Regions from separate parts of the Kitasatospora sp. NBC_00070 genome, predicted to be linked through region 2. Evidence: riboswitches for the same ligand, from Rfam matches in the RefSeq annotation. Region 2 holds a riboswitch; each other region holds the start of a gene.

Region 1 (9,785 bases), 1.0 Mb from region 2:
GGCTGGCGCTGGCCCGGGATCAGATCCTCGACGACGGGCGGACGTACCGGCTCTACCTGGCCTGGTTCGGGCCGGGGCTGGCCAAGGTCGGGCTGACCGCCGAGCAGCGCGGCACCGCCCGGCTGGTCGAGCAGGCCGCCCTGGCCTGGACGTTCGTCGCCCGGGGATCGCTGCCGGGCATCCGCCGGGCCGAGCTGACGGTGGCCCAGTCCGGGCTGGCCAGGGAGCGGTTCACCTCCCGGGCCAAGGTCGGCGGCTGGTGGCGGCTGCCCGCGCCGGACGAGCGGGCGGCGGCGGTGCACGAGCTGCGCGCCCGGGTGCTCCGGGTGCTGGCCGGCCACGGCGTCGAGCTCTTCCCGGCCGATCCGGTGACCGACCAGGTGGCCCTGTTCGGCCTGACCGCCGGGCCGCCCGCCGCGTACCGCGAGATCACCGCGCTCGGCCCCGGCGCCACCCTCGGCGGCACCCTGCACGCGCCGATCGGGCGCCACCTGTTCGTGACGCCCGATCAGGCGGACGCTCCCCCGCTGCTGCTGGACACCCGGCTGCTCATCGGCTGGTCCCTGCGGCCCACCCCGCTCGCCTCCTGCACCGGGCTCGCCGAGCAGCTCAGGGCGCGGCCGGTCGAGCAGGCCGCACTGTTCTGAGCAGCGGCGTCAGGGTGCGGGCACCGTCCGGAGGTAGGCCGCGAGCCGGGAGATCGCCGACGGGTTGCGCGGGCTCTCCACCAGGTCGACGTAGTCCAGCACGAAGATCCGGTCGTTCCGGACGGCCGAGACGTTGGCCAGCGGCGGGTACGACCTGAGGAACTGCCGCTTGGCGTCCGCGCCGGTCTCCCCGTAGTTGTTGATCACGATCACCTCGGGGTCCCTGGCCACCACGCTCTCCCACCCGACCGTGGTCCAGGAGTCGCCCAGGTCACCCATCACGTTCCGCCCGCCGGCCTTGCCGATGATCTGCTCGGGCGCCGCGAACCGGCCGGCGGTGAACGGCTTGTCCTGGCCGCTGTCGTACAGGAAGACACTCGGCCGCCGGGCGGGCGCCCCGGCCTCGACCCCGGCCACCTCCGCCTGGAACTCCGCGGTCAGCTGCCGGGCCTTCGGCTCGACGTCGAAGATCTTCCCGAGGTTGGCCAGGTCCGCGTAGAGCGCGTCCAGCGGCGGCATCACCCCGCGCGCCTTCTCCTTGCCGTTCCGGCAGGACTCGGTGAGGGTGTAGGCGCCGACCCCGAGCTTGCCCAGGCCCTCGGGGGTGAGCCCGGTGGTGTCGTTCCAGCCGTAGTTCCAGCCCGCGAAGACCAGGTCGGCCTTGGCGTCCAGCACCAGTTCCTTGGTGATCTCCTTCTTGGACAGCCACTTGGTGCGGTCGTACTCCGCCGCCCAGGGCACCTTCGCCAGGTCGCCCTTCTCGTCCGGCATCACGTAGCCCGCCATCCGGTCGGCCAGTCCGAGCGACAGCATCAGCTCGGTGATACCGATGTCGTTCGTCACCACCCGGGCCGGCTTGTGGTGGTACGTCAGCGGGGTGCCGCAGTTGTCGACGGTGACGGGGTAGTGCGGCGAACCCGCGCTCTCCGCCGAAGGGGTGACCTCGGCGCCGCAGGCGGTCAGGCCCAGGGCGAGCACGGCGGTGGCGGCCAGGGCGCGGCGGGGATGGGTGAGCAAGGTGTCCGTCCTCATCAGGGTGCGGTCGATCAGGGGTGCGGTGGATCAGGGGCGCAGTCGGTCGAAGAGCAGTTGGACGGCGCCGGTCACCGGGTGCCGCACCGGGTGGGCCCGGACCCCGAACACCTCGGCGAGCAGGTCGGGCGAGAGCACCTCCCCGGGCGGTCCCGAGGCGACGATCCGGCCGGCCGCGATCACGTACAGCAGGTCGCAGTGCGCCGCCGCGAGGTTGAGGTCGTGCAGCGCCGTCAGCACGGTCAGGCCGCTGGAGCGGACCAGCGAGAGCACCTCCAACTGGTGCGCGATGTCCAGGTGGTTGGTGGGTTCGTCCAGCACCAGCACCGCCGGCTGCTGGACCAGCGCCCGGGCGATCAGCACCCGCTGCTTCTCCCCGCCCGAGAGGCTCAGGAAGCCCCGCCCGGCCAGGTGCTCCGCCCCGACCTCGGCCAACGCCCGCGCGCAGCCCGCCGCCTCGTCCGGGCCGGGTGCGCCGAAGCCGCGCCGGTGCGGCAGCCGTCCCATCCCGACCACCTCGGCGACCGTGAAGTCGAACTCGGCCACCGTCTCCTGCGGCAGCGCGCCGACCCGGAGCGCGCCCTCCCGGGGCGTCAGGCCGTGCAGGTCGTCGCCGTCCAGCCGGACGGTGCCGGCCGCCGGGCGCAGCGCCCGGTAGACGCAGCGCAGCAGGGTGGACTTCCCGCTGCCGTTCGGCCCGACCAGGCCGAGCACCTGCCCGCTGGCGGCCCGTACGGTGACCTCGTGCACCAGCCTGGTCCCGGCCAGCTCGACCGAGACCTCCTCGATGTCGACGCGCATCAGCGTCCCCTCCCCCGGGCGGCCATCAGCGGCCGCCGAAGCTGTAGCCGCGCCGCCGCATCAGCAGCAGGAAGCACGGCACCCCGAGCACGGCGGTGACCACCCCGACCGGCAGTTCGGCGGGCGCCAGCAGCAGCCGGGAGACGATGTCCACCCAGACCAGCAGCACCGCGCCGAGCAGCGGAGCCACCGTCAGCACCCGCCGGTGGTCGGCCCCGACCAGCATCCGGGCCAGGTGCGGGACCATCAGCCCGACGAAGCCGATCGCCCCGCTGACCGCGACCACCGTGCCGGTGACGGCGGCGGTGACCACGAACAGCGCCCGGCGCAGCCGGGCGGCGTCCACGCCGAGCGCGGCGGCGGTCTCGTCGCCCATCGCCAGCGCGTCCAACTGCCCGGCGGAGTACCGCAGGTAGCCGAACCCGGCCAGCACGGTGCCGGCGGCGATCGGGACGGCGGCCCAGGTGGCGCCGCCCAGGCTGCCGAGCAACCACATCATCGCCGTCCGGGCCGCCTCGCCGCGTTCGGCGGAGAACACCATCAGCGAGGTGACGGCGGAGAACCCGTACGCGAGCGCGGTGCCGGTGAGCACCAGGCGCAGCGGGGTGAGGCCCTCGGCGGTCCTGGCCACCGCGTAGACCAGCACCATGGCGGCCAGCGCGGAGGCGAACGCGGAGGCGGAGAGCGCCCAGACGCCGAGCGAGGCGAACGCGCCGAGCAGCAGGACGGCGTTGGCGCCGACGGCCGCACCGGAGGAGATCCCGAGCACGAACGGGTCGGCGAGCGCGTTGCGCACCATGGCCTGGACGGCGACGCCGGTCACCGACAGCCCGGCCCCGACCACGGCGGCCAGCACCGTCCTGGGCAGCCGGATCTCCCACACGATGGTGTAGCCGGCCAGCTGGTCGGCGCTGATCCGACCACCCGTCAGACCGGCCCGCAGGTACTCCACCACCGCTCCCCAGCTGATCCCGGACGAGCCCAGCGCGACGCCGCAGACCAGCGAGACCAGCAGGGCGACGGTCAGCCCGGCGGCCAGCACCGGGGTCCGGGCGGGCGGGTGGGCGGCGGCCTTCGGCGTCGGTGCGGCTACGGCGGTGCTCACGGCTGCCTTCGGTCGGGCCGCGGGCGTACGGGACGACGCGCCGGGGCCGCCCGGTCGGCGCGGACCTGAAGGTCCGCGCGGGCGTGCCGTGCCGCATCCCCTCGCAGTCCGCGGCGAGTTGTCGGGAGGTCAGCGCCGCCGAGGGCGATCGGGCTCACGGACCCTCAGGGGCCCGTCCACCGTTGCGGGTCAGCGCCGGACTTCCACCGGACTTTCCCCTCGGGACGCTCTCGCAGCATAACAACACCGTCCGTCCCGGTAAGGGGTCAACGGCTGTGGTGCCCGGCACACCCGCGCGCTTCCGCCGACCCGGTCGGGCGGGCGCGTAGCGTGGCACCACCTGGAGCGAAAGGGCGTCGGCACCGTGACGACAGCACTCGACGGCAAGGTCGCGCTGGTCGCGGGGGCGACCCGGGGCGCGGGCCGGGGCATCGCCGTCGAGCTCGGCGCCGCCGGAGCCACCGTCTACGTGACCGGGCGCAGCACCCGGGGGCGGCGCTCCGAGTACGACCGCCCCGAGACGATCGAGGAGACCGCCGAACTGGTCACGGCGGCCGGCGGCCGGGGCATCGCGGTGGTGACGGACCATCTGGTCCCCGCGCAGGTCGCGGCCCTGGTGCAGCGGATCGACGGCGAACAGGGCCGGCTCGACCTACTGGTGAACGACATCTGGGGCGGCGAACGGCTCTTCGAGTGGAACAGCCCGGTCTGGGAGCACGACCTCGACAACGGCCTGCGCCTGCTCCGGCTCGCGGTGGAGACCCACGCGATCACCAGCCACCACGCGCTGCCGCTGCTGCTGCGCACGCCGGGCGGTCTGGTGGTGGAGATGACCGACGGCACGGAGGAGTACAACCGCACCCGCTACCGGGTCTCCTTCTTCTACGACCTGGCCAAGTCCGCCGTCCTGCGGATGGCCTTCTCACTCGGCCACGAGCTGGGCCCGCGCGGCGCCACCGCCGTCGCGCTCACCCCCGGCTGGCTCCGCTCGGAGCTGATGCTCGACACCTTCGGGGTCACCGAGCAGAACTGGCGGGACGCGATCGCCCGGGTCCCGCACTTCGGCATCTCCGAGACCCCTTCGTACGTCGGCCGCGCCGTGGTGGCCCTGGCCGCCGACCCCGACGTGGCGCGCTGGAACGGGCAGTCCCTGTCCAGCGGCGCACTCGCCCGGGTCTACGGCTTCACCGACCTGGACGGCAGCCGGCCCGACGCCTGGCGCTACCTGGTCGAGGTCCAGGACCCGGACCTGCCCGCCGACCCCACCGGCTACCGCTGACGGTCCGTCACCGGCACACCGTCCGGGGGCGACTTCCTCCTCGGTACCCCTTCCGGCAGCGCGCACGGATCGCCATGCTGGGCACCATGAGCGAACCCGAGGACGGCGGCGTCTTCCGCTGGGAGACCTACCGGAGCAAGTACGAGGGGTCGTCCGACTGGGGCGACTACGTGGTCGTCACCGTGGGACACGTGCTGACCGTCGGGGCGGTGGCGGTCGCCGCGCCCTGGGCGGCCCTGGTGCTGGGCGGGATCCTCGTGACGTTCTGGGGCGTGCTGCTGGTGCCGCCCTGGCTGGGCGAGCGGAGGGCCGTCGAGCGGGCCGAGATCCGGCCGGGGCCCCCGCCGGTGCTCGTGCTGGTGCGGGTCGACGGCCGGGAGAGCAGCCACCCGCTCGACTCGGTCGGCCGGCTGCAGCTGATCCGTACCGGGCACCGGTCCATGGACAATCCCGACGGCGGCCAACGGGTGCTCGAACTGCACGTGGGCGGCAAGGTCCACCGCACCCGGGCCGCGTTCGACCATCCGGAGCACGACCCGGGCCTGCTGGCGGCGGCACTGCGCCGGGCCTGCCCCGGTGCGGTCGTGGCGGAGTACGCGGACCGGAGGACGTGGGTGTCGGACAGCGAGTGACCGCCCCCACCGCGCTCAGGTCAGTACGGTGCTGCGCAGCAGGTGACCGCGCAGCGCATCCTGGTCGATCTCGACGCCGAGGCCGGGGCCGGTCGGCACGGCCACCGTTCCGTCGTGGGCGCGGATCGGCGGCTGCACCACGTCCGTGCGGAAGTACCGGTCGGAGCCGGAGAGGTCACCGGGGAGGGTGAAGCCGGGCAGTGCGGCCAGGGCCAGGTTCGCCGCCCGGCCGATGCCGAACTCGTGCATCCCGCCGCACCAGACCGGCACGCCCGCCTGCTCGCACAGGTCGTGGACGGCGCGGGCCTCGGTCAGGCCGCCGAGGCGGGAGACCTTGATGTTGACGATCCGTCCGGCCCCCAGGGCGAGCGCGGTCCGGGCGGTGTGCACGGTGGTGACGGACTCGTCCAGGCAGACCGGGGTGGCCAGTTCGCGCTGCAGGCGGGCGTGCGCCAGCAGGTCGTCGGCGGGGTAGGGCTGCTCGATCATCGCCAGGCCCAGGCCGTCCAGCTCCCGCAGCACCGCGTGGTGCGAGGGGTGGTCCCGGTAGGCGCCGTTGGCGTCCACCTGGAGCGGGGTGTCCGGGAAGCGCTCGCGGACGGCGGCCACCGGTGCGGCGTCCCAGCCGGGGGCGATCTTGAGCTTGACCCGCCGGTAGCCCTCCGCCACGTACCGCTCGACCTGGGCGAGCAGTTCCTCGACGCCGGGCTCGATGCCGAGGCTGACCCCGACCGGGACGGCGGCCGCGGTGCCGCCGAGGGTGTCGGCCAGCGAGCGGTCCTGCCGGCGGGCGAACAGGTCCCAGCAGGCGATGTCCAGTGTCGCCCGGGCGAACCGGTTGCCCTGGATGTGGCCCCAGGCCGTCGGCAGGTCGGTGGGGTGCTGCCAGCCGGCGCCCAGCAGGGCCGGGGCGAAGTAGTCGGTCAGCGCGTTCCAGCAGCTGCGGAGGTTCTCCGGCCCGTAGAACGGGTCGGTCGGGCTGGCGCACTCCCCCCAGCCGGTGGCGCCGTCCTGGTCGGTGACCCGGGCCAGGATGTGGTCCAGGTGGTCCTTGCGGTGACTGCTGGTGGTGAACGGGCGGAGCAGCGGCAGCCGGACCACGAACAGGTCGACGCGCACGATCCGGATCGCGTCGACGACCGTCCCGGGTACGGGTATGGCGAGGGGAAGGGCGGGTGAGACCAGCAAGAGTTCTCCGAGGTCGGGTGAGTCGGGGGCGGGCCGGGGTGCGACCGAGAGAGCGGCCTAGCCGCGGTCGGGCTCACCGGTGGACCGGGCGGCCGTGATCGCGGCGCCCAGCACCGCCCGGTCGTCGAAGGGCAGGCTGACGGCGCCGATCTGCTGGCCGCTCTCGTGACCCTTGCCGGCGATCAGCACGGTGTCGCCGGCCACCGCCCGGGCCACGGCGGCGGCGATGGCCTCGGCCCGGTCCGGGACGACCAGCAGCTCGGCCCGTTCGGCTGCGGGCACGGCGGTGGCCCCGGCCCGCATGGTGGCCAGGATCGCCAACGGGTCCTCGGACCGGGGGTTGTCGGTGGTCAGCACGGCGGTGTCGGCGAACCGGGCGGCGACCCCGCCCATCACGGACCGCTTGGCGGTGTCCCGGTCCCCGCCGCAGCCGATCACCACGTGCAGCCGTCCCGGGGTGACCGCCCGAAGGGTCGTCAGGACGGCCTGCAGCGCGTCGGGTTGGTGGGCGTAGTCCACCACCGCCAGGTACGGCTGCCCGGCCTCGACCCGCTCCACCCGCCCAGGTACGCCGGTCACCGCGCCGATCCCGGCCACCACCCGGTCCAGCGGCAGGCCCGCCGTGACCAGGGCCGCGACGGCGCCCAGCGCGTTGGCCACGTTGTAGCCGCCGGGCAACGCGATCCGGGCGTCCGCCCCGGCACCGTCGGGGCCGAGCACCCGAAACGTCGAACCGTCCGCCCGCAGCAGGACGTCCACCGCCCGCCAGTCCGCACCGGGGTCGCCCTCGGCGGAGAACGTCACCACGGGCACCCCGGCCTCGTCCTTCAGCCTCCGCCCGTACGGGTCGTCGACGTTGACCACCGCGCGCCGGCAGCGTTCCGGGGTGAACAGGACCGCCTTGGCGCGGTAGTAGTCCTCCATGTCGGGATGGAAGTCCAGGTGATCGTGCGTCAGGTTGGTGAACACCGCGACCTCCAGCACCAGCGCGTCCACCCGGCCCAGCCGCAGCGCGTGGCTGGACACCTCCATCGCCAGCGCGTCCGCGCCGCGCTCCGCCAGCACCGCCAGCAGCGCGTACAGCTGCGGCGCCTCGGGGGTGGTCAGCTCACCGGCGAACCGTTCGGCACCGAGCCGTCGCTCCACCGTACCCAGCAGGCCGGGGGCCCGGCCGGCCCCGACCAGGCCGCCCTCCAGCAGATAGCAGGTGGTGGTCTTCCCGTTGGTGCCGGTCACGCCGAAACTCAACAGGCCCTCCGCCGCCCGCCCGTAGAACCAGCTGGACAGCTCCGCCAGCCGCGACCGCAACCCGGTCACCACCAGCACCGGCACCCCGCACCCGCCCAGCCGCTCCGCCGCGGCCGCCTCCGCCAGCACGGCCACCGCCCCGGCCGCCCGCGCCGCCCCCACCGCCTCCCGGACCTCCACCCGGCTGTCGGGGAGCACCACGTACAAGTCCCCCGGCAGGACCGCCGAATGACTGTGCGTGATCCCCGTGACCGGGACGTCACCCGAAGCCCCTGGAACACCCAGGAGCCCGGCTATCCGTTCGAGCGGGACGGTGTGCAGGCGCTCCGGACGAGGCAGGAGCGCGGCGGGGGAGCTTTCGGTTCGTGACACGCCCCTGACGTTATCCCTACGAACGGCCCGCGCGAACACCGATCACCCCGAAGGCCCGCCCGAGGGAACGCGGAACTCCCCGCCCCGCCCCGCCGTTGGCGCTGCGGGAGGGTGAGGCGATGAGGACGCGCAGGAAGGACCGGCACGTACCGGGCCCCGAGGAGCCCTGGAACGAGATCGTCCCGGGCCTCTGGATGGGCGGGCACATCTGGACCGACTGCCTGGGGGACCTCCAGTCCGTGGTCGTCGGGTCGGAGTTCGACCTGGTGGTCAGCCTCTTCTCGGCCCCCGGCCACGGCCCGTCCCCCGACGTGGAGCACCTGGTCGGCACGATGCCCGACGAACCGCTCACCGCCGCCCAGCTCCGCACGGCCGCATCGCTCGCCACCGCCGTGGCGGACGCCGTCCGCGCCGGCCGCACCGTCCTCGTCCGGTGCCACTCCGGCTACAACCGCTCGGGGCTGGTGATCGCTCAGGCCCTGGCCGGCCTGGGCCACGACATGGACCAGGCGATCACCCTGATCCGCCGCCGCCGCTCCCCCGCCGCCCTCAACAACGAGACCTTCGTGCAGTACCTCACCACCGGCCTGCACCTGGCCGCCCAACTCAGCGACCTGACCGCCCACGCCTGAACCGCCCTTCCCTCTAACGGAGTTCAGCCGGACGGTGGCAGGCCCCGCTACGGGGTGGCGCGGGCGAAGACGGCGCGGGCTGGGGTGCCGTCCGGCCAGAGCCAGCCTGCGACGACCTGGCCGAGCACGGTGTCGGCCGGGAGTTCGGCGGCCTGGTCGGCCAGCGGTCGCAGGACCTCGACGGTCTCGTAGCTGAAGGGCTGCCCGGTGGTGACCGGGTGGACCGTGACGGTCGGGTCCGGGGTGTCGCTCTCGCTCTGCTGCTGCGGCACCGCGTTGCCGCTCAGCAGGGCGGCCAGCTCCGTCATCAGCACCGGGTCGCCGGTGCCGTGGTAGATCCACCGGGTGCCGAGCACGCCGTGCTCGGAGGTGCCGATCAGGGTCGGGCCGGTGCCGTTCGGGGCGCCCCGGTAGGCCAGCGGGACCAGGTAGGCCACCGGGTCGGGCCCGGCCGTGTCCACCACCACCATGAACTCGATCCCCACCTCGCCCTCGGGGTCGTCCAGCCGGAACCCGCCGGCCCGGACCAGCTCCGGCGCCCGGCCCGCGCCCAGGTACCAGGACTGCTGCGGCAGCCACTCGGTGAGCAGCTCGAGCTTGCCGGGCTTCATGGTGGTGCGGTGGACGACGGCCATCGGGACTCCTTCACGCCGGGTGCCCCGCGAGGCTATCAGCGGTGCGCGGGCCGCGGCCCGATCCACCCTCGCCCGGCCGGGCCCTGACGGCTGATCAGCCCGAACTGCGGCCCTTGCGCCAGTAGAACAGCGCCCCGACGGCGGCGATCACCAGCAGCAGGGCGCCCGCGTGGTTCGGCTCGTTCTTCGGCTCGGGGGCGGCGGCCGGAGCGCC
Region 2 (9,785 bases):
GGAGCGGATCCGCGCACTTCTCCGACTCGGTGCGCACCGACGCCTCCCGCAAGGCGCTGGTCGCCTCCTGCCTCGACACCTACATCAAGGGCAACCTGCCCGTGGACGGCGCCCGCGGTGGCGTCGGCGCCGCGGCCGGCCTGTTCGACGGCATCGACCTCGACTGGGAGTGGCCCGGCTCCGAGGGCGCCCCCGGCAACGGCATCCGCCCCGAGGACAAGCAGAACTTCACCAAGCTGGTGCACGAGTTCCGGGTCCAGCTGGACGCGTACGGCAAGTCGCTGGCCAAGCGCAAGCACTTCGACCTGAGCGCGTACGCCCCCGCCAACCCGGCGAAGATCGACGCCGGCTTCGAGGTCGCCAAGATCACCCGGGACTTCGACTTCGTCAACCTGCAGGGCTACGACTTCCACGTCTCCGGCGAGAAGACCACCGCCCAGCAGTCCGCGCTGTTCGCCAAGAAGGGCGACTTCAGCGTCGACCAGACCGTCAACGACTGGCTGCGGCGCGGCGCCCCGGCCAAGAAGCTCGTGGTCGGCATGCCGTTCTACGGCCAGGGCTGGACCGGCGTCACCGGCGGCGGCAACGGTCTCGACCAGCCGGCCACCGCCCCCGCCCCCGCGACCTGGGTCGCGGGCACCGAGGACTACAAGGCCCTGAAGAAGCTCGCGGACTCCGGCACCTACCAGGTCCACCGGGGCATCGGCAGCGCCTGGCTGTTCGACGGCACCACGCTCTGGACGTACGACGACCCGACGGTGCTCCGTACCAAGGCGGCCTACGTCCAGCTGCGCGGACTGGGCGGCGCCATGGTCTGGGCCCTGGACGGCGACACCCCGAACGGCGAACTCTACGCCGCCATCGACCAGGGCCTCAGCCACCGCTGACGGCTCCGCCAACCCTTTTGGCAGGTGCTTCGGAAGAGTCAGGGGCTCGGGGCCCTGTTGATGTGCGGCTCCGCCGCGTGGGCGACGCCGACCTTCTGGCAGGTGGTTCAGCACAGCAGGGGGCTCGGGGAACTGCGACGCCGGCCTCGGAAAAGGTGATCGTCGCGTAGGTGGTCAGGCACTTTCGCAGTGACCCCGGCGCCAGATCTCCTCGCAGTTCCCCGAGCCCCTGCACCGTAGATGCCCGAGCGCCTGGAAAAAGTAGAGCGCCTGCCTGCGCCCCGCGAGTTGGGGTGCAGGCAGGCGGGTTGGGTCAGGCGTCGCCTTCGAGGTCGCCCTCGGTTTCGAGGAAGGCGGTCCGGAGGGCGTCGATCAGGGCCGGGTCGGGCTCGGCCCAGAGCCCGCGCTCGGCGGCCTCCAGCAGGCGTTCGCTGATGCCGTGCAGGGCCCAGGGGTTGGCGCCGCTGAGGAACTCGCGGTTGGTCGGGTCGAGCACGTACTCCTGGGTGAGCTTCTCGTACATCCAGTCGGCCACCACGCCGGTGGTGGCGTCGTAGCCGAACAGGTAGTCCACCGTGGCGGCCATCTCGAAGGCGCCCTTGTAGCCGTGCCGCCGCATCGCCTCGATCCAGCGCGGGTTGACCACCCGGGCGCGGAAGACCCGGGCCGCCTCCTCGGTGAGGGTGCGGGTGCGGACCGTCTCCGGCCGGGTCGAGTCGCCGATGTAGGCGGTCGGGGCCTTGCCGGTGAGGGCACGCACGGTGGCCACCATGCCGCCGTGGTACTGGAAGTAGTCGTCCGAGTCGGCGATGTCGTGCTCGCGGGTGTCGGTGTTCTTGGCCGCGACGGTGATCCGCTTGTAGGCGGTCTCCATCTCCTCCCGGGCCGGGCGCCCGTTCAGCTCGCGGCCGTACGCGTAGCCGCCCCAGACCGTGTAGACCTCGGCCAGGTCGGCGTCGGTGCGCCAGTCCCGGCTGTCGATCAGCTGGAGCAGGCCCGCGCCGTAGGTGCCCGGGCGGGAGCCGAAGATCCGGGTGGTGGCCCGGCGTTCGTCGCCGTGCTCGGCCAGGTCGGCCTGGACGTGGGCCCGGACGAAGTTCTCGTCCTCGGCCTCCTCCTGGGCGGCCGCCAGCCGTACCGCGTCGTCCAGCAGCGCCACCACGTGCGGGAAGGCGTCCCGGAAGAAGCCGGAGATCCGCAGCGTGACGTCGATCCGGGGGCGGCCCAACTCGGCGAGCGGGACGGCCTCCAGGCCGGTGACCCGGCGGGAGGCGTCGTCCCAGACCGGCCGGACGCCGAGCAGCGCGAACGCCTCGGCGATGTCGTCACCGGCGGTCCGCATCGCGCTGGTGCCCCAGAGCGAGAGACCGACCGAGGGCGGGAACTGGCCGTCGTTGTCGGCCTGGTAGCGGTCCACCAGGGACTGCGCCAGCGCCTGCCCGGTCTCCCAGGCGAGCTTGGAGGGGACGGCCTTCGGGTCGACCGAGTAGAAGTTGCGGCCGGTCGGCAGCACGTTCACCAGACCGCGCAGCGGCGAGCCGGACGGGCCCGCCGGGACGAAGCCGCCGCCCAACGCGTGCAGTACGGCGTCGAGTTCGTCGGTGGTGGCGGAGAGCCGGGGGACCACCTCGCGGGCCGCGAAGTCGAGCACCTCGCGCACCGCCTCGGGGTGCCCGGCCGCGACCTTCTCGACCGCCGACGGGGCCCAGTCCTCGGCCTCCATCGCCTCGACCAGCGCCCGGGCCTGCGCCTCGGCCGCGTCGGTGGCGCCCAGGGTGAGGGCCGCCTCGTCCAGGCCGAGTGCCTCGCGCAGGCCGGGCAGCGCGCTGACGCCGCCCCAGATCTGCCGGGCCCGCAGGATGGCCAGCACGATGTTGACCCGGTCCACCCCGGCCGGGGCCTGGCCGAGCACGTGCAGGCCGTCCCGGATCTGGGCGTCCTTGATCTCGCACAGCCAGCCGTCGACGTGCAGCAGGAAGTCGTCGAAGCCGTCGTCCTCGGGGCGCTCCTCCAGACCGAGGTCGTGGTCCAGCTTGGCGGCCTGGATCAGGGTCCAGATCTGCGCCCGGATCGCGGGCAGCTTGGCCGGGTCCATCGCGGCGATGTTGGCGTGCTCGTCGAGCAGTTGCTCCAGCCGGGCGATGTCGCCGTACGACTCGGCCCGGGCCATCGGCGGCACCAGGTGGTCGACCAGGGTGGCGTGCGCCCGGCGCTTGGCCTGGGTGCCCTCGCCCGGGTCGTTCACCAGGAAGGGGTAGACCAGCGGCAGGTCGCCGAGCACCGCGTCGGGGCCGCACTCGGCGGACAGCGCGGCGGTCTTGCCGGGCAGCCACTCCAGGTTGCCGTGCTTGCCGAGGTGGACCACCGCGTGCGCGCCGAAGCCGCCGTCGGCCTGCGCCGCCTCGATCCAGCGGTAGGCGGCCAGGTAGTGGTGGCTCGGCGGGAGGTCGGGGTCGTGGTAGATCGCCACCGGGTTCTCGCCGAAGCCGCGCGGCGGCTGGATCAGCACCAGCAGGTTGCCGGAGCGGATGCCGGCCAGCACGATGTCGCCGTCCGTGTTCTGCGAGCGGTCCACGTACAGCTCGCCGGGGGCCGGGCCCCAGTGCTCCTCGACCTTGGCGCGCAGGCCGGCCGGGAGGTCGGCGTACCAGCGCCGGTAGTCGGCGGCCGGGATGCGGACCGGGTTGCGGGCGAGCTGGTCCTCCGTCAGCCAGTCCTGGTCGTAGCCGCCGGCCGCGATCAGCGCGTGGATCAGCGCGTCGCCCTCGTGGCCGTCCTCGGTGTCGAGGTCCAGGCCGGGCACGGCGGTGCCGATGTCCATCCCCTCGGCCCGCAGCCGGGCCAGCAGCCGCATCGCGGAGGCCGGGGTGTCCAGGCCGACCGCGTTGCCGACCCGGGCGTGCTTGGTCGGGTACGCGGACAGCACCAGCGCCAACCGCCGCTCAGCGGCCGGGACATGGCGCAGCCGGGCGTGCTTGACCGCGATGCCCGCGACCCGGGCGGAGCGCTCGGGGTCGGCGGCGTAGACGGTCAGGCCGTCCTGGTCGAGCTCCTTGAAGGAGAACGGGACGGTGATCAGCCGGCCGTCGAACTCCGGCACCGCGATCTGGGTGGCGGTGTCCAGCGGGGACAGGCCGTCGTCGCTGGCCTCCCACTGGGCGCGGGACCAGGTCAGGCAGAGCGCCTGCAGGATCGGACGGTCCAGCGCGGCCAGCGCACCGGCGTCCCACGCCTCCTCGTCGCCGCCGGCCTGGGCGTCGGCCGGGCGGGTGCCGCCCGCCGCCAGCACCGTGGTGACCAGCGCGTCGGCCTGGCCCAGCTCGGCCAGCAGCTCGGGCTCGGCACCGCGCAGCGAGGCGCAGTAGAACGCCCGGGCCCGGGCGCCCTGGTCCTCGATCGCCCGGCAGAGCGTCTCGACGAAGGCGGTGTTGCCGCTCATGTGGTGGGCGCGGTAGTAGAGCACGGTGACCAGCGGGCCGTCGTGCTCGGCGGCCTGACGCTCCAGCGGACCCCAGGCGGGGGCGGAGGCGGGCGGCTCGAAGCCGTGGCCGGTGAGCAGCACGGTGTCGGAGAGGAAGGCGCCGAGCTCGCCCAGGTTGGCCGGCCCGCCGTGCGCGAGGTAGGCGTGCGCCTCGGCGGCCAGGCCGGCCGGGACGGTGGAGAGCTCCATCAGCTGGGCGTCCGGCGCCTGCTCACCCGTCAGCACGATCACCGGGCGCGGCCCGGCGAGCAGCGCGTCCAGGCCCTCCTGCCAGGCTCGGCGGCCGCCGAGCAGCCGGACCACCACCAGGTCGGTGCCCTCCAGCAGCGCGGGCAGGTCCTCGACGCCGAGCCTGGCCGGGTTGCCCAGGCGGTACGGGACCGGGCCGGCCGAGGAGCGGGCGCTCAGCAGGTCGGTGTCGGAGGTGGAGAGGAGCAGGATCATGCGAGGGCCCTCCCGGCCGTGACGACGCCCCGGGACGGGCAGAGGACTCGCGAGGAACTGCGACAGCGCATGGTGAAGCCTTCCTCGAGGTCCGCGCCCCGGGCAGTGTGAGGACGGCAGGAGTTCCTGGCTCCCACGGCTGAGCCGTGGTCACAGTGGCGGGACCGCACCGGTTTCGCACCGGTTTCCTCCACTTTGCCGTCGCTGGCGGTGGTTGGGCTGGCAGGCCCGTCCGGTCAGCATCGTACGGGGTGCGCCCCGGCTGCGGACCAGGGCCGGGGGGAGTGCGGAGGGTGATACCGATCATGGCCGGTAGCTGCGGGTACGTGATGCACCGGACACCGGCGAAGGCGCCGATGGTCGGTATGCTCGCCGCCATGCCACCCACGCCTGCCGCTGCCGAAGCACGTCCCGGTCCGCCCGACCGGGCGGGTGGCGACGCCTGTCCGGGGGCGCTCCGGCTGCATTCGGCCGACGACGGTGCGCTGGCCCGGGTCCGGCTGCCCGGTGGGTTGCTGACGGACCGTCAGGCGAGGGTGCTGGCCGGGATCGCCGAGCAGCTGGGCGACGGTGCGCTGGAGCTGACCTCGCGCGGCAACGTGCAACTGCGTGGCCTGTCCGCCGACTCGGGTCCGGAACTGGGCGCCCGGCTGCGGACGGCCGGGCTGCTGCCGTCCGAGACCCACGAGCGGGTCCGCAACATCGTCGCCTCCCCGCTCGCCGGGCTGGACGGCGCCGGGCACGCCGACCTGCGCGGCTGGCTGACCGAGCTCGACCGGCGGCTCTGCGCAAGCGAGTTGGCGGCCGGACTGGCCGGGCTCTTCCTGTTCGCGCTGGACGACGGACGCGGGGACGTCGCGGCGCTGGACGCCGATGTGACATTGATCGCAACCCCCGGCGGCGGCGCGCTGCTCCGGCTCGGCCGGGCCGACACCGCCCGCCGGATCGCGCCGGGTGACGAGGTGTCGGCCGCGCTCGGCGCCGCCGAGGAGTTCGTCCGGGCGCTCCGCTCGACCGGCACCGGAGCCTGGTTCGTCCGGGACGCCCCCGACCTGCTCGACCCCGGCAGCGTCCCGCTGCCCGCGGTGACCTGCGACCCGCCGGAGCCAGGCCCGTTCGCGGGCGGCCTGGTGGTCGGCACCCGGTTCGGGCGGCTGACCGCCGGGCAGCTGCGCCGGCTCGCCGACGCCGCCCCCGAGCTGCGGATCACCCCCTGGCGCAGTGTGGTGCTCCCGGGCGCCACCGGCCCGGCCCCGGACGGCCTGCGGGCCGAGCCCGGCTCGGCCTGGGAGCGGGCCACCGCCTGCACCGGCGCACCGGGCTGCGCCAAGTCGCTGGCCGACGTCCGGACGGACGCGGCGGCGGCGCTGGAGCGCGGCGTACCCGGCCTGCCGGTGCACTGGTCGGGCTGCGAGCGGCGCTGCGGGCACCCGGCGGGCCAGTGGGTGGACGTGCTGGCCACCGGGCAGGGCTACCGGGTGACGGCGCATCACGGTGCCGGGTATGACGGACAGACCTCGCAGGACCTGACAACGGAGCAGATGGCCGAGGCGGTAGCCGAGGCCCGGAGGACCACGTGATCGAGTACGAGAAGGACGGCGCGGCCATCTACCGCGAGTCCTTTGCCACCATTCGGGCCGAGGCCGAGCTGGCCCACCTGCCGGCCGACGTCTCCCAGGTCGTGGTGCGGATGATCCACGCCTGCGGGATGACCGACCTGGTGCGGGACGTGCTGTACTCGCCCCGGGTGGTCGCTGACGCGCGGGCCGCGCTGCGGGCCGGGGCGCCGATCCTGTGCGACGTGTCGATGGTCGCCAGCGGGGTCACCCGCAAGCGGCTGCCCGCCGACAACCAGGTGATCTGCACGCTCTCCGACCCGGCCGTCCCCGGGCTGGCCAAGGAGCTGGGCAACACCCGCAGCGCCGCCGCGATGGAGCTCTGGCTGCCGCACCTGGAGGGCGCGGTGGTCGCCGTCGGCAACGCGCCGACCTCGCTGTTCCGGCTGCTGGAGCTGATCGAGGCCGGTGCGCCGCGTCCGGCCGCCGTGATCGGCGTCCCGGTCGGCTTCATCGGCGCGGCCGAGTCCAAGGAGGCGCTGGCCGCGCACCCGGCCGGCCTGGAGCACCTGGTGGTGCGGGGCCGGCGTGGCGGCAGTGCGATGGCGGCCGCGGCGATCAACGCGATTGCGAGCGAGGAAGAATGACGGAGCGTACGACCGGTCTGCTGTACGGCGTCGGGCTCGGCCCCGGCGACCCGGAGCTGGTGACCGTCAAGAGTGCCCGGCTGATCGGCGAGGCCGACGTGGTGGCGTACCACAGCGCCCGGCACGGGCGTTCGATCGCCCGCTCGATCGCGGCGCCGTACTTCCGCGCGGGCGTGATCGAGGAGAAGCTGGTCTACCCGATCACGGTGGAGACCACCGACCACCCCGGCGGCTACCGGGGCGCGCTGGACGAGTTCTACGAGCAGGCCGCCGCCCGGCTGGCCGAACACCTGGACGCGGGCCGCACGGTGGTGGTGCTGGCCGAGGGCGACCCGCTGTTCTACGGCTCGTACCAGCACATGCACAAGCGCCTCGCGCACCGCTACCCGACCGAGGTGGTGCCCGGGGTGACCTCGGTCAGCGCCGCCGCCGCCCGGCTGGGCAAGGCGCTGGTGGAGGCCGATGAGGCGCTCACCATCCTGCCCGGCACGCTGCCGGAGGAGGAGCTGACGGCCCGGCTGGCCTCGGCCGACTCGGCTGTGGTGATGAAGCTCGGCCGGACCTTCCCGACCGTACGGCGGGCGCTGGAGCGCTCCGGCCGGCTGGCCGAGGCGTACTACGTGGAGCGGGCCACCATGCCGGGCGAGCGCACCGCGCCGCTGGCGGAGGTGGACCCCGAGTCGGTGCCCTACTTCTCGGTCGCCGTGCTGCCCAGCCGGGTCGCGGCCGGTGCCTCGGCGCCGGCGTACCAGGGCCCCGGCGAGGTGGTGGTGATCGGCACCGGACCGGCCGGACCGCTCTGGCTGACCCCCGAGGCACGCGGTGAACTCGCCGCCGCCACCGACCTGGTGGGCTACACCACCTACCTCGACCGGGTGCCGGTCCGGGTCGGGCAGCAGCGGCACGGCTCGGACAACAAGGTGGAGGCCGAGCGGGCCGAGTTCGCGCTCGACCTGGCCCGGCGCGGCCACCGGGTCGCGGTGGTCTCCTCCGGCGACCCGGGCGTCTTCGCGATGGCCACCGCCGTGCTGGAGGCGGCCTGCGCCGATCCGTACCGCGCGGTCCCGGTACGGATCGTCCCCGGCATGACGGCCGCGCACGCGGCCGCCTCCCGGGCCGGCGCCCCGCTCGGCCACGACTACGCGGTGGTCTCGCTCTCGGACCGGCTCAAGCCCTGGGAGGTGGTGGCGGCCCGGCTGCGCGCCGCCGCCGCCGCCGACCTGGTGCTGGCGCTCTACAACCCCGGCTCGCAGTCCCGCACCACCCAGGTCGGGCTGGCCCGCGACCTGCTGCTGGAGCACCGCGCCGCCGACACCCCGGTGGTGCTGGCCCGCGACGTCGGCGGCCCGACCGAGCGGGTCCGCACCGTGAAGCTCGGCGAGCTGGACCCGGCCGAGGTCGACATGCGGACCATCCTGCTGATCGGCTCCTCGCAGACCCAGGCGGTGGCCAGGGACAACGGCACCGAGGTGGTCTGGACGCCGAGGCGGTACCCGGAGGTCTGATCCGGAAGGTGGGGAGCGTGCGACCGTTCGTGCGCTCCCCACCGAGCCGGTCCACCGTCAGCGGGCGCCGGTTCCGGCGGCCTTGTCGTGCCGGGCGACGAAGGCGCTGAACTCCGCCAGCTCGGCTGCCTCGAACGCTCGCTTGGGGATGACCGCCACCGCCCCCCTCGCCCCGTGCAACAGCATGAACTCGTCGGTCTCCTGGAGCCGCCGCAGCGTCGACCACCGCACCTCGACCCGCTCCAGGTCGGTCTCCACCAGGTAGCACTCGTCGGTCAGGGTCGCCCGGCTCGGGCGGCAGAGCCGGGTGCTCTGCCGGGCGACGACGGCCCGGTAACCGACCGTCAGCAGCAGGGCGTAGCCCGCTCCGGCCGTCAACGAGACCACCTCGATCGGGAGGTTGCCCAGCGCGAGGTTCGCCGATCCGGCGGTCAGAGCGAGCGCGGTGAGGGTCCAGCCGAGTACCCGCTGTGGCCTTCTGGCCAGTTTCAGTCCGCGGAGCAGCTCCCCGGGGGTCAACTGGTCGGTCTTGCTGATGTTCATCGGACGCTCCTGCGGCAGCGGTGGGCGGGGCCACCCCACCGGTCCTCATGATCCCTCCCGGCCGTCCGACCGCCGAACGGGGGTCCGGTAAATCGGTCGTGGTCCTGCGGGGCAGCTCGTACCATTCGCGCTCATGACCTCCAACAACGAGATTCTCGACGCTGCCCTGTCCAAGATCGACACCCGGTACGTCTTCCCCGAGCTGACCGCCGGGATCGGGCAGGCGCTGCGCGGGCACGCCGAGAAGGGCACGTACGACGGGCTGGCCGGGCCCGAGTTCTGCGCGGCCGTGACCGTCCACCTCCAGGAGGTGTGTCCCGACAAGCACCTGCGGCTGCTCTGGAGCGACGAGGCGGTGCCGGTCGAGGAGGAGGACTCGCCGGCGGAGGAGAAGGAGCGCTGGGCGGAGTACTACCGCAAGGGCAACTTCGGTATCGCCAGGGCCGAGCACCTGGACGGCAACGTCGGCTACCTCGACCTGCGGTTCATCCCGGACGCCGACGCCGGGTACCAGGCGATCGGCGCCGCCATGCAGCTGGTCGCGCACACCGACGGCCTGGTGATCGACCTGCGCACCTGCCGGGGCGGCTCGCCGAACGGGGTCGCGCTCTGGTGCAGCTTCTTCTTCGCCGACGACGAGGTGCACCTGAACGACATCTACGACCGGGAGACCGACTCCACCCGGCAGTACTGGACCTACCCGCACCTCCCGGCGCCGCGCT
Region 3 (9,785 bases), 5.1 Mb from region 2:
GTACGGCATCCAGGGCCCGACACCGCCGGTGATCAGGGCGGAGGCGAACAGCGAGGTGCAACCGAGGGTGAAGCCGAAGCCGGGGCCGAACACCCGGCCCGCCAGCACCAGGACGAAGAAGACGGTCTCCACCCCGGCGGTGCCGGCCCCGAGCGGACGCAGACCGGCGTTGACGGCGGACAGCACGCCGAGCATGGCGAGCGCCTTGGCGTCGATGCCGCCAGCCGAGATCTCGGCGATCACCACGGCCAGGACCAGGACCAGCAGCGCGCCGAAGATCAGCGGCGGTGCGTACGCCGAGCCGAACTTCCCCGGGGCGACGACGAACGGCCAGAGGAAGGCGACCAGGCCGATGAACGCGGCCAGCGCCACCACCAGGCGGGCCCGCCCGGGGAGCCGGACCGCGACGCGGGCGGCGGCGGTCATCGGACGGCCTCCGTCGCGGCGAGCGCCAGGCCGACCTGACGGGTGGTCAGGTAGCGGAGCGGGGCGAGGATCTTGGCGGTCTGCGGGGCGAAGGTGGGGGAGGCGACGATCACCTCGGCGGTCGGGCCGTCGGCGACGATCTCGCCCTCGGCCAGCACCACCACCCGGTCGGCGGCCACCGCGACGAACTCCACGTCGTGGGTGCAGACCAGCACGGCGCGCCCCTCGGCGGCGAGCTGGTCGACGATGCCGGTCAGCGCCTCCTTGGCCTGGTAGTCCAGCCCCCGGGTGGGCTCGTCCAGCAGGACGACGGCGGGTGCGGCGGCCAGCTGGATGGCCAGCACCAGAGCCAGTTTCTGCCCCTCGGAGAGGTCGCGCGGGTGCGTGCCGTCGGGGATGCCGGGCGCGAGGCGGTCCAGGATCTGACGGGCCGTGGACCCGGCGTCCCGCGCCCCGTCCAGGTCCGCCTGGGCGAGCTCCTGGGCCACGGTCTCCAGGTAGAGCAGGTCGGTCGGGGTCTGCGGGACGAGACCGACCAGACGGCGGGCCTCGGCGGCGGAGACCCGCTTGGGGTCGACCGGCTTCGTCCCGGCCGTCCGGGTGACCCGGACGCTGCCGCCCTGGCGCGGCCCGGAGCCCTGCAGGGCCCAGAGCAGCGAGGACTTGCCCGAGCCGTTGCGGCCCATCAGCGCGGTGACCTGGCCGGCCCGCAGCTCCAGCGAGACCTCCCGGACGGCGACCACCCGGCCGTGCCGCACCACGATCCGTTCGGCGGACAACACTGCTGCGCCCAGGGCCGGTTCGGCGCGGGCGGGCGGGACGGGCAGCCCGGCCAGCCGATCCCGCAGCGGCCCGGCGGCCCGACGGGCGTCCCGGACGGAGAGCGGCAGCGGGCGCCAGCCGGCCAGCCGGCCGAGCTCCACCACGGGTGGGGCGATCGAGGTGTCGGCGAAGACCTCGGCCGGCGGGCCGTGCCGGACGGTGCCGTCGCCGGGCAGGTGGACGACCCGGTCGGCGTACTGGACGACCCGCTCCAGGCGGTGTTCGGCGAGCAGCACGGTGACGCCGAGGTCGTGCACCAGCCGGGTGATCGCGGCCAGTACCTCCTCGGCGGCGGTCGGGTCGAGGGCGGAGGTGGGCTCGTCCAGGACCAGTACCCGGGGGTGCGCGGTGAGCACGGAACCGATCGCGACCCGCTGCTGCTGGCCGCCGGAGAGCTCGTGCAGGCCCCGGTACCGCAGGTCGGCGAGGCCCAGCAGGTCGAGGGTCTCCTCGACGCGCTTCCGCATCACCTCGGCCGGGATGGCCAACTGCTCCATCGCGTAGGCGAGTTCCTCCTCGACCGTGTCGGTGACGAACCCGGCCAGCGGATCCTGTCCCACCACGCCCACCACGTCGGCGAGTTCACGCGGCGGGTGGTGCGCGGTGTCGCGGCCGTCCACGGTGACCCGGCCGCTGAGGGTGCCGCCGGTGAAGTGCGGCACCAGGCCGTTCACCGCGCCGAGCAGGGTGGACTTGCCGGTGCCGGTCCGCCCGACCACCAGGCAGAGTTCACCCTCGGGCACGGTGAGGTCGACCTCGTGCAGCACGGGGTGGTCGGCGCCGTCGTAGCGGATGCCGACCTGGTCGAAGCGGATCACTGGGTCACCTCGGTGGGCGTGCGGTCGGTACCGGCCTCGGCGGCCGTCCGGGGTCCTGGCAGGGCGGCCGGGGCGGCGGGACGGCCCGGCGGCGGGGCGATGACCCCGGCGAGGCCCGCCAGCAGCAGGGCGGCCACCGGCACGGGCGGCAGTCCGGGCCAGGTCAGCGGAGAGAGGGAGGGGTTGAGGTCGGTCGCGTCGTACCCCACGGTGACGCACAGCAGGGTCGCGGCGACCAGCCCGCAGGCCGCGACGCCCCACTCGGCGAGCCGCCACGGGTCCGGCCGGTAGCTGGTGCGCCGCACCCGGCGGCCGCCGAGCAGCAGACCCCCGGCGCAGAGCGCCGAGCCGACGGCCAGCGCGGGCAGCCCGAGCGCGGCGGGCGCGGTGCCGTCGAGCAGCCCGTACATCCCGGCGCACAGGCCCGTCATGCCGAGCAGCATCAGCGCGCCGGTGATCCGGCGGGACGCCCGGGTGGCGGTGCCGGCCCGGCCGTAGCCGCGCGAGTCCATCGCGGCGGCCAGGTGCAGCGAGCGCTCCAGCGCGTCCTCCAGGACCGGTACCACGATGCTGCGCAGAGCGCGGATGCCCTTGCTCCGGCCGGCTCTCAACCGTCGTGCCCGGACCACGCGTTGGACGCTCTGGACCAGTTGGGGCGCGACGCTGAGCGAGACCGTGACGGCGACGCCCAGCTCGTACAGCGCGCCGGGCAGCACCCGCAGGGCCCGCTTCGGGTTGGCCAGCGTGTTGGCCGCGCCGATGCAGCAGAGCAGGCAGGCCAGCCGCAGTCCGTCGGTGGCGGCCGAGAGGGTGGCCTCCAGGGAGACCGGGCCGCCGATCTGGATGCCCGCGTACCAGGCGGGGGTGGGGAGGTGCGGGAGCGAGAAGAGCATGTGGTCGTGCGGGGTGATGCCGGTGGCGAAGATGCACCGGAAGGTGACCCGGATCGCCACCACGGTCAGGGCCAGCCAGAGGTAGTACTTGAAGCCTCGGGCCCACGGGGCCTCGGTGCGGCGGGCGGTGACGACGTAGCCGAGCACGGCCAGCACCAGGAACAGCAGCAGCGGGTTGGTGGTCCGGCTGGCGGCGGTGCCCAGTGCGAGGGCCCAGATCCACCAGGCGACCGGATGGAGGTCGCGCGGGACCCGACGACCGGCGGAGGTGGGGAGTCGGGGCACCCGGATCACTCGGCCTGTCGTCGTCGGCGCAGTGCCGTGAGCCCGGTGGCGACGCCGAGCGCCACCACCAGGGCGACGCCGACGACGGCCGGGGCGATCGAGCCCGCCGAGTGCGGGGCGTCGGCGGTGGGTGCCGCGTCCACGGGCGTGGTGCCGGGGCTCGGTGCCGCGGTGGGGCTCACGGGGCCGGGTGCCTCGGTCGATCCGGACGGGGTGGGCGTCGGCGTCGGCTCGGTGGAGGTGCCGGGTGTGGGTGACGCACCGTCGGACGCGGTGGTCCCGCCGGGCTGCGGGGTACCGGCGCCCGCTGTGGCGGGCTTGGTGCCGCTGCCGCCGCTCGAACTACCGCCGGTGGTAACACCGTTGCCGCCACCGGCGGGTGGGGTGGTGGGCCGTTCGGGAGCGGGGCTCGGGGTGGTGCCGCCGGGGGCGGTGTTGTGGGCGCGGACGGTGTCGGGCGAGATGGTCGGCCGTCCCTCGGTCCCTTCGATGTCGGTGCCACCGAAGATCCACAGGTCCACGCTGCCGGGCTTCGGCTTGTAGCTCATCGCGCCCAACTGGCTGTAGGACCAGGTGTCCTGGCCCGGATCGGCGTGCCAGTAGGACCAGTAGGCCGCGGCGGGCGGGGTGAGCACGCACTTGTCCTGGTCGGGGGTCGGGTACTGCTTGCCGCCCTGGTGGCCGCTGTAGCCGATCCGGCAGATGAAGGCCGGGCCGTCGTGGCCCGTGCCGGTGGTCTTCCAACCACCTTGGTTCAGCAGGGCGTAGCCGGTGGTGGGGGTGGTGCCGCAGGAGCGCAGCAGCGGGCCGCCCCAGTGGCCGAAGTCCACCGCGAGCACCACCCCGGAGGTGGTGGTGCACTGGTCGATCGGCAGCGGCGAGGCGGTGGCCGGGGCCGCGCCCGCGCCGAGCCCGCCGAGGGCCAGCGCGAAGGTGGTGCCGGCCGCCCCGAGCAGCCTGCCCGGTCGGCGGATCACTGGTGACGCCCGGGCTTGGTGGCCGTCCGACGGCGGGTGGCGACCAGGATGGCGCCGCCCGCGACGGTGAGCAGCACGGCGGGGCCGACCAGACCGAGGACGTCGGTGCCGGTCCAGGCGAGGTCCGGGTCCTGCGGGCCGGCCGTGCTGTCCACGGGGCTTTCGGTGGAGGGTAGTTGGGTGGTGCTGGTAGCGGCTGCCGAGGGGGAAGTGGAGGCGGACTCGGACGGCGAAGCCGACGGCGGGGTCGAAGCGGAGGGAGAGGGCGACGTCGATGCCGAGGGCGAGGGCGAGGGCGAGCCGCTCGGGTACGGGGGAGTGGCGCCGAGGTCCCGCTTCAGCGTGCCGAAGGAGATCCCGGTGACGCCGCCGAGCGCCTGGGTGGAGGCGCGGACGTCCGAACCCTGCTGGCCGGAGGCCGCGACGTCGAAGCCGCCGTCGCCGTTCTGCCGGTCGGCGAGGAACTCGACCGCCTTGGCGATCGGTCCGGCGTAAGCGGCCTGACGGAGCGTCATCCCCTGCACGGCCAGCGCGGCCGAGTTGGTCGAGTTCCCGGCCGCGCCGGGGAAGCCACCGTCGGTCTCCTGCTTTCCGGCCAGCCAGGCCAGGCCCCTGTCGACGGCCTGGGCCGCCTCGTCGCCGGGGACCAGCGAGAGGGCCATCACGGCCATCGCGGTGCTGTCCACGTCGGCGTCGCCGGTGGCCGGGATCAGGCTGGGCCAGGAGCCGTTCGGCGTCTGCAGGCCGCGCAGGTAGGCGATCGGTGCGGCGGCGTTCGCCGTGTCGCCCGCCCGCAACTGGGCCAGCACCCCCAGGGACTGGGAGAACACCGAGGTGGCCCAGGTGTAGTTGCCGGCCTCCGCGCAGCCGAGGGTGTCGTCGGCGCGGGCGCAGATGGCCGCGTCGAGGGCGGCGATCAGGTCGTGGCCGCCGAAGTTGCGCGGGTCGCGGCCGACGATCTCGGCGAGCAGCGCCTCCTTGCCGATGGCGCCGCCGCCCGCGTACTCGGTGCCGATGCCGGTCCAGTCGTCGACGGTGCGGTCGTTGCCGTCCTTGCCCTGCTGGTCGAGGAAGTCGACGATCCGGCGCAGCGCGGTGTCGTCGGTACCGGTGGCGGCCAGCGCGTAGGCCCCGTCCACGGTGAGCCCGAAGTCGGCGAACCCGGAGTCGGGGAACGCCTCGTAGTAGTGCCCGCCGAGCAGGTGGGCCGGGTCGGTGAGGTAGCTGCCGCCCTTGGCGAGGTCCGGCGTCCTGGCCGGCTTCGGGATGGGTGGGGTGTCGGTGCCGGGGTTGTGCGAGACGGTGCTGAGGTCGGTGCCGGTCAGGGCGAGGACGGCCTGCTCGGTGGCGGGGACGTCCGAGTCGGGGGTCCACTCGTCGGGGGCGAAGCCGCCGTCCTTGTTCTGACGGGTGCCCAGCCACGCCTTGGCGGCGGCCCGTTTGGCGTCCTGGCCGGTGGCCTTGAGGGCCTGGGCCGCCGTCGCGGTGCTGCCGGTGTCGCCGGAGGCGCCGACGTAGGGGACGTACGAGCCGTCGGCCTGCTGGCCGGCGCCGAGTTGGGCGGCCGCCTGCTGCACCGTCAGGTCGTGGCCCCCGGCGGCACGCAGGGCGAGGACGGCGAGGGAGGTGCCGGACGGGTCGGACTCGCAGTGGCCGCCTGCGACGATCATGGAACCGGCGATGCCGCCGTCCGCGCACCGGAGCGCGTCGAAGCGGGCGAGCGTCGAGCCGGGCGGGGTCACCCCGCCGCGCAGCAGGGCGATCACGCCGAACGCCTGCACCCAGGGCGAGGCCGCGCCGTGGAAGTCGCCTGCGGCGGTGCACTTGCCGTTCTCGCCCTGGCCGGTGCACACGTGGTCGGTCAGCGCAGCGAGCAGGTCGTGGCCGCCGAACGCCCGGGGGTTGCCGCCGGTGCTTTCGGCGACCAGGGCCAGCAGGGCGGCGGCGCGGGAGTCCGGCGTGGAGCCCGGGCCGTCCGGGTACAGGAACTCGTCCGTGTGTGCCTGGAGGTACGCGACCACCTTGCGCAGGGCCGGGTCCTGGGTGCCGGCCGCCGCCAGCGCGATGGCGGTGAAGGAGGTCCGGGGGAGGTCGGGGCCCTCGAACGCGACGTTCTCCAGGTGGTCGCCGCCCACGAGTCGGCCGGCCAGCCAGGCCGCCGCTGCGGCGGGGTCCCCGGCCGCAGGCGGAGTGCTGGGACTGGGCGACGGCGAGGCGGACGGGGACGGGCTCGCGCTGTTCTTCGCCCGGACCGAGTCCGGGGTGAAGGACGGTGCGCCGTCGGTGCCGCCGACGTCGGTGCCGCCGTACACCCAGGCCTCGACCTCGCCCGGCTCCGGCCTCTGCGTTCCCGCGCCGAACTGGCTGTAGGTCCAGCCCTGTTGGCCGGGCTCGGCGATCCAGTACGACCAGTAGGCGGTGGCCTGCGGGGTGTTGACGCAGTTCTCCTCGGCCGGGGTCGGGTACTGGGCGCCGTTGCCGAAGGTGCCGGTGCCCAGGCGGCAGACGAAGGCGGGGCCGTCGTGCTCGGTGCCGGTGGTGGTGAACCCGGCGTGGTGCAGCAGGTCCATGCCGGTGGTGGGGTGGGCGTCGCAGCCCCGGACCACGCCGCCGCCCCAGTGGCCGAAGTCCACGGCGACGATCGCGCCGGTGCCGGCGGTGCAGTCCTCGATCGGGTCGGCGGCGGCGCTGTCCGGGTGGCCGAGCAGCACGGTGCCGCCCGCGGCGACCGCGACGGAGGTGGTGAGCAGCAGGGACGCCAGTCCCCGGCCTCCCTGACGCGTACGAATGCTGCTGACCCTCACGGCGACTCCTCGATCGGTCGGCGCTGGGTGGGACGGCGCAGCCGACAGGCTCCGAGGAGGAGAGGGTTCCTGCTGGACCGCGTCGTAGTCCGCGACGACGCACGTAGTGCTGACAAGCACCTCGCCGTAGGCATTCCGGCTCACCCTCCCCGGTTGGGGCGGGTCCACGGTTGCGGGTCAGCGCCGGATTCGGACCGGCTTCCCCTACAGGTGAGGATGAAAAGCGGTTCATCAGACCATGGGGCCGCGCGGCCAGTCAACGAGGCGTCATATCGCCTTCGACACATCGTCGCCGGTCCCGGGGCGGGGGCGCCGTGGCAGGCGCCTCCGCCCCGGGCGCCGGGGCTCAGTCGGTCAGTTCGGCCCGGACCAGGTGGGCGGCCGCGACCAGGCTGTCCAGTGAAGCCCGGGTCTCCGGCCAGCCCCGGGTCTTCAGACCGCAGTCGGGGTTGACCCAGAGCCGATCAGCGGGGATCGCCGCCAGGCCCGCGCGGAGCAGGTCGGCCGCCTCGGCGGTGCTGGGCACCCGGGGCGAGTGGATGTCGTAGACACCCGGGCCGACCTCGCGCGGGTAGCCCGCCTCGGCCAGCTCGTGGGCGACCTCCATGTGCGAGCGGGCCGCCTCCAACGAGATGACGTCGGCGTCGAGTTCGTCGATCGCGGTCATGATCGCGCCGAACTCCGCGTAGCACATGTGGGTGTGGATCTGGGTGTCCGCCCGGACCCCGGAGGTGGAGAGCCGGAACGCCTCGGTGGCCCAGGCCAGGTACGCCGGACGGTCGGCCGTGCGCAGCGGCAGGGTCTCCCGCAGGGCGGGCTCGTCCACCTGGATCACGGCCGCGCCGGCCGCCTCCAGGTCGGTGACCTCGTCGCGCAGGGCGAGCGCCACCTGGCGGGCGGTGTCGCCGAGCGGCTGGTCGTCGCGGACGAACGACCAGGCCAGCATGGTGACAGGACCGGTGAGCATGCCCTTCACCGGACGGTCGGTCAGTTCCTGGGCGTAGCGGAACCAGTCGACGGTCATCGGGGCGGGCCGGGAGATGTCACCCGCCAGCACCGGCGGCCGGACGTACCGGGTGCCGTAGGACTGCACCCAGCCGTGCCGGGTGGCCAGGTAGCCGGTCAGCTGCTCGGCGAAGTACTGCACCATGTCGTTGCGTTCGGGCTCACCGTGCACCAGGACGTCCAGGCCCGCCTTCTCCTGGTAGGCGATCACCTCCCGGACCTCGGATTCCATCCGGTCCCGGTAGCCGGCCTGGTCGAGCCGGCCGGCCCGCAGGTCGGCCCGGGCCGTGCGCAGCTCGGTGGTCTGCGGGAACGAGCCGATCGTGGTGGTCGGCAGCAACGGCAGGCGGAGCCGGGCCCGTTGGGCGACGGTCCGCTCGGCGTACGGCTGCGGGCGGCGGCCGTCCTCGGCGGTGGTCGCCGCGACCCGGGCCCGGACCGCCGGGTCACGGGTGACCGCGGAACCGGCCCGGGAGGCCAGGTCGGCACGGTTGGCGGCCAGGTCGGCCGCGATGGTGTCGGTGCCCTCGCGCAGGCCCCGGGCGAGCAGGGTGACCTCGGCGGTCTTCTGCTCGGCGAAGGCCAGCCAGCGGGAGATCTGCGGGTCCAGGTCGCGCTCCCGGTCGCTGTCCAGCGGGACGTGCAGCAGCGAGCAGGACGGGGCGACGTCGACCCGGTCGGCCAGCCCGAGCAGGGTGGCCAGCGTGCCGAGGGACTGCTCCAGGTCGTTGATCCAGACGTTGCGGCCGTCCACCACGCCGGCGATCAGCCGCTTGCCGGGCAGGCCGCCGACGGCGGCGAGTTCGGCCAGGTTGGCGGCGGCCGGGCCGGTGAAGTCCAGGCCGACGCCCTCGACCGGGGACTTGGCCAGCACCTTGAGCGCTTCACCGGCCCGGTCGAAGTAGCTGGCCACCAGCAGCTTCGGACGCTCCGTCAGGGCGCCCAGCTCGCGGTAGACCCGGGCGGCGGCGCCCAGTTCGGCGGGGGTGCGGTCCTGCACCAGCGCGGGTTCGTCCAGCTGGACCCAGTCGGCCCCGGCGGTCCACAGCTCGGCCAGCAGTTCGGCGTAGACCGGCAGCAGCCGGTCGAGCAGGGTGATCGGCTGGAAGTCCGCGGCCACGCCCGGGGCCGGCTTGGCGAGCAGCAGGTAGGTGAGCGGCCCGACCAGCACCGGTCGCGCGCGGTGCCCGAGCACGACGGCCTCGCGCAGCTCGGCGACCGCCTTGGCGGGGTTCGCCGCGAAGACCGTGTCCGGGCCCAACTCGGGGACCAGGTAGTGGTAGTTGGTGTCGAACCACTTGGTCATCTCCAGCGGCGCGACGTCCTGGGTGCCACGGGCCATGGCGAAGTAGCCGGCCAGCGGGTCGGCGTCCACGGCGGCCCGGTGGCGGGGCGGGATGGCGCCGACCGCGACGGTCGCGTCGAGCATGTGGTCGTACAACGAGAAGTCCCCGGTGGGTACTTCGGTGACACCGGCCTCGGTGAGTCGCCGCCAGGTGTTGCGGCGCAGGCCGGCGGCGGTGGCGTGCAGGGCGTCGGCGTCGACGCGGCCGGCCCAGTAGCCCTCGACCGCCTTCTTCAGTTCCCGGTTCGGGCCCTGCCTCGGGTAGCCGTACACGGTGGCCTGCGGAGCGGTGGAACGCGTGGTCACGGAACTCTCCTTCGCGAGTCGCGCTGCGATCCCGGGAGAGCACGAGGACGTGCAGGTACGGCCGCGCGGACGCGGCACCATGATGTGCCCGCCCGCTCCGCCGA

The links. A riboswitch is a leader RNA that binds a small molecule or an ion and turns the genes downstream of it on or off. The one in region 2 is predicted to bind cobalamin.
Region 1: another riboswitch for cobalamin. It lies ahead of OHV05_RS33360 (FecCD family ABC transporter permease); the one in region 2 lies ahead of cobN (cobaltochelatase subunit CobN).
Region 3: another riboswitch for cobalamin. It lies ahead of OHV05_RS06110 (prenyltransferase/squalene oxidase repeat-containing protein); the one in region 2 lies ahead of cobN (cobaltochelatase subunit CobN).

Annotation. Positions count from the first base shown of each region.
Region 1 covers NZ_CP108247.1:7,360,053-7,369,837, reverse strand. The annotation lists gene OHV05_RS33375 (DUF2797 domain-containing protein) at 1-647, shown strand, start outside; gene OHV05_RS33370 (ABC transporter substrate-binding protein) at 657-1,679, opposite strand; gene OHV05_RS33365 (ABC transporter ATP-binding protein) at 1,710-2,480, opposite strand; gene OHV05_RS33360 (FecCD family ABC transporter permease) at 2,506-3,585, opposite strand; cobalamin riboswitch at 3,711-3,832, opposite strand; gene OHV05_RS33355 (SDR family oxidoreductase) at 3,950-4,864, shown strand; gene OHV05_RS33350 (hypothetical protein) at 4,951-5,496, shown strand; gene menC (o-succinylbenzoate synthase) at 5,512-6,684, opposite strand; gene OHV05_RS33340 (UDP-N-acetylmuramoyl-L-alanyl-D-glutamate--2,6-diaminopimelate ligase) at 6,742-8,304, opposite strand; gene OHV05_RS33335 (protein phosphatase) at 8,424-8,936, shown strand; gene OHV05_RS33330 (maltokinase N-terminal cap-like domain-containing protein) at 8,984-9,571, opposite strand; gene OHV05_RS33325 (hypothetical protein) at 9,666-9,785, opposite strand, start outside.
Region 2 covers NZ_CP108247.1:6,341,179-6,350,963, forward strand. The annotation lists gene OHV05_RS28860 (glycoside hydrolase family 18 protein) at 1-887, shown strand, start outside; gene cobN (cobaltochelatase subunit CobN) at 1,201-4,812, opposite strand; cobalamin riboswitch at 4,910-5,030, opposite strand; gene OHV05_RS28870 (cobalamin biosynthesis protein CobG) at 5,190-6,392, shown strand; gene OHV05_RS28875 (precorrin-8X methylmutase) at 6,389-7,015, shown strand; gene OHV05_RS28880 (precorrin-2 C(20)-methyltransferase) at 7,012-8,520, shown strand; gene OHV05_RS28885 (YcxB family protein) at 8,578-9,063, opposite strand; gene OHV05_RS28890 (S41 family peptidase) at 9,197-9,785, shown strand, end outside.
Region 3 covers NZ_CP108247.1:1,288,776-1,298,560, reverse strand. The annotation lists gene OHV05_RS06130 (ECF transporter S component) at 1-426, opposite strand, end outside; gene OHV05_RS06125 (ABC transporter ATP-binding protein) at 423-2,066, opposite strand; gene OHV05_RS06120 (energy-coupling factor transporter transmembrane component T) at 2,063-3,244, opposite strand; gene OHV05_RS06115 (hypothetical protein) at 3,250-4,218, opposite strand; gene OHV05_RS06110 (prenyltransferase/squalene oxidase repeat-containing protein) at 4,218-7,025, opposite strand; cobalamin riboswitch at 7,133-7,266, opposite strand; gene metE (5-methyltetrahydropteroyltriglutamate--homocysteine S-methyltransferase) at 7,372-9,681, opposite strand.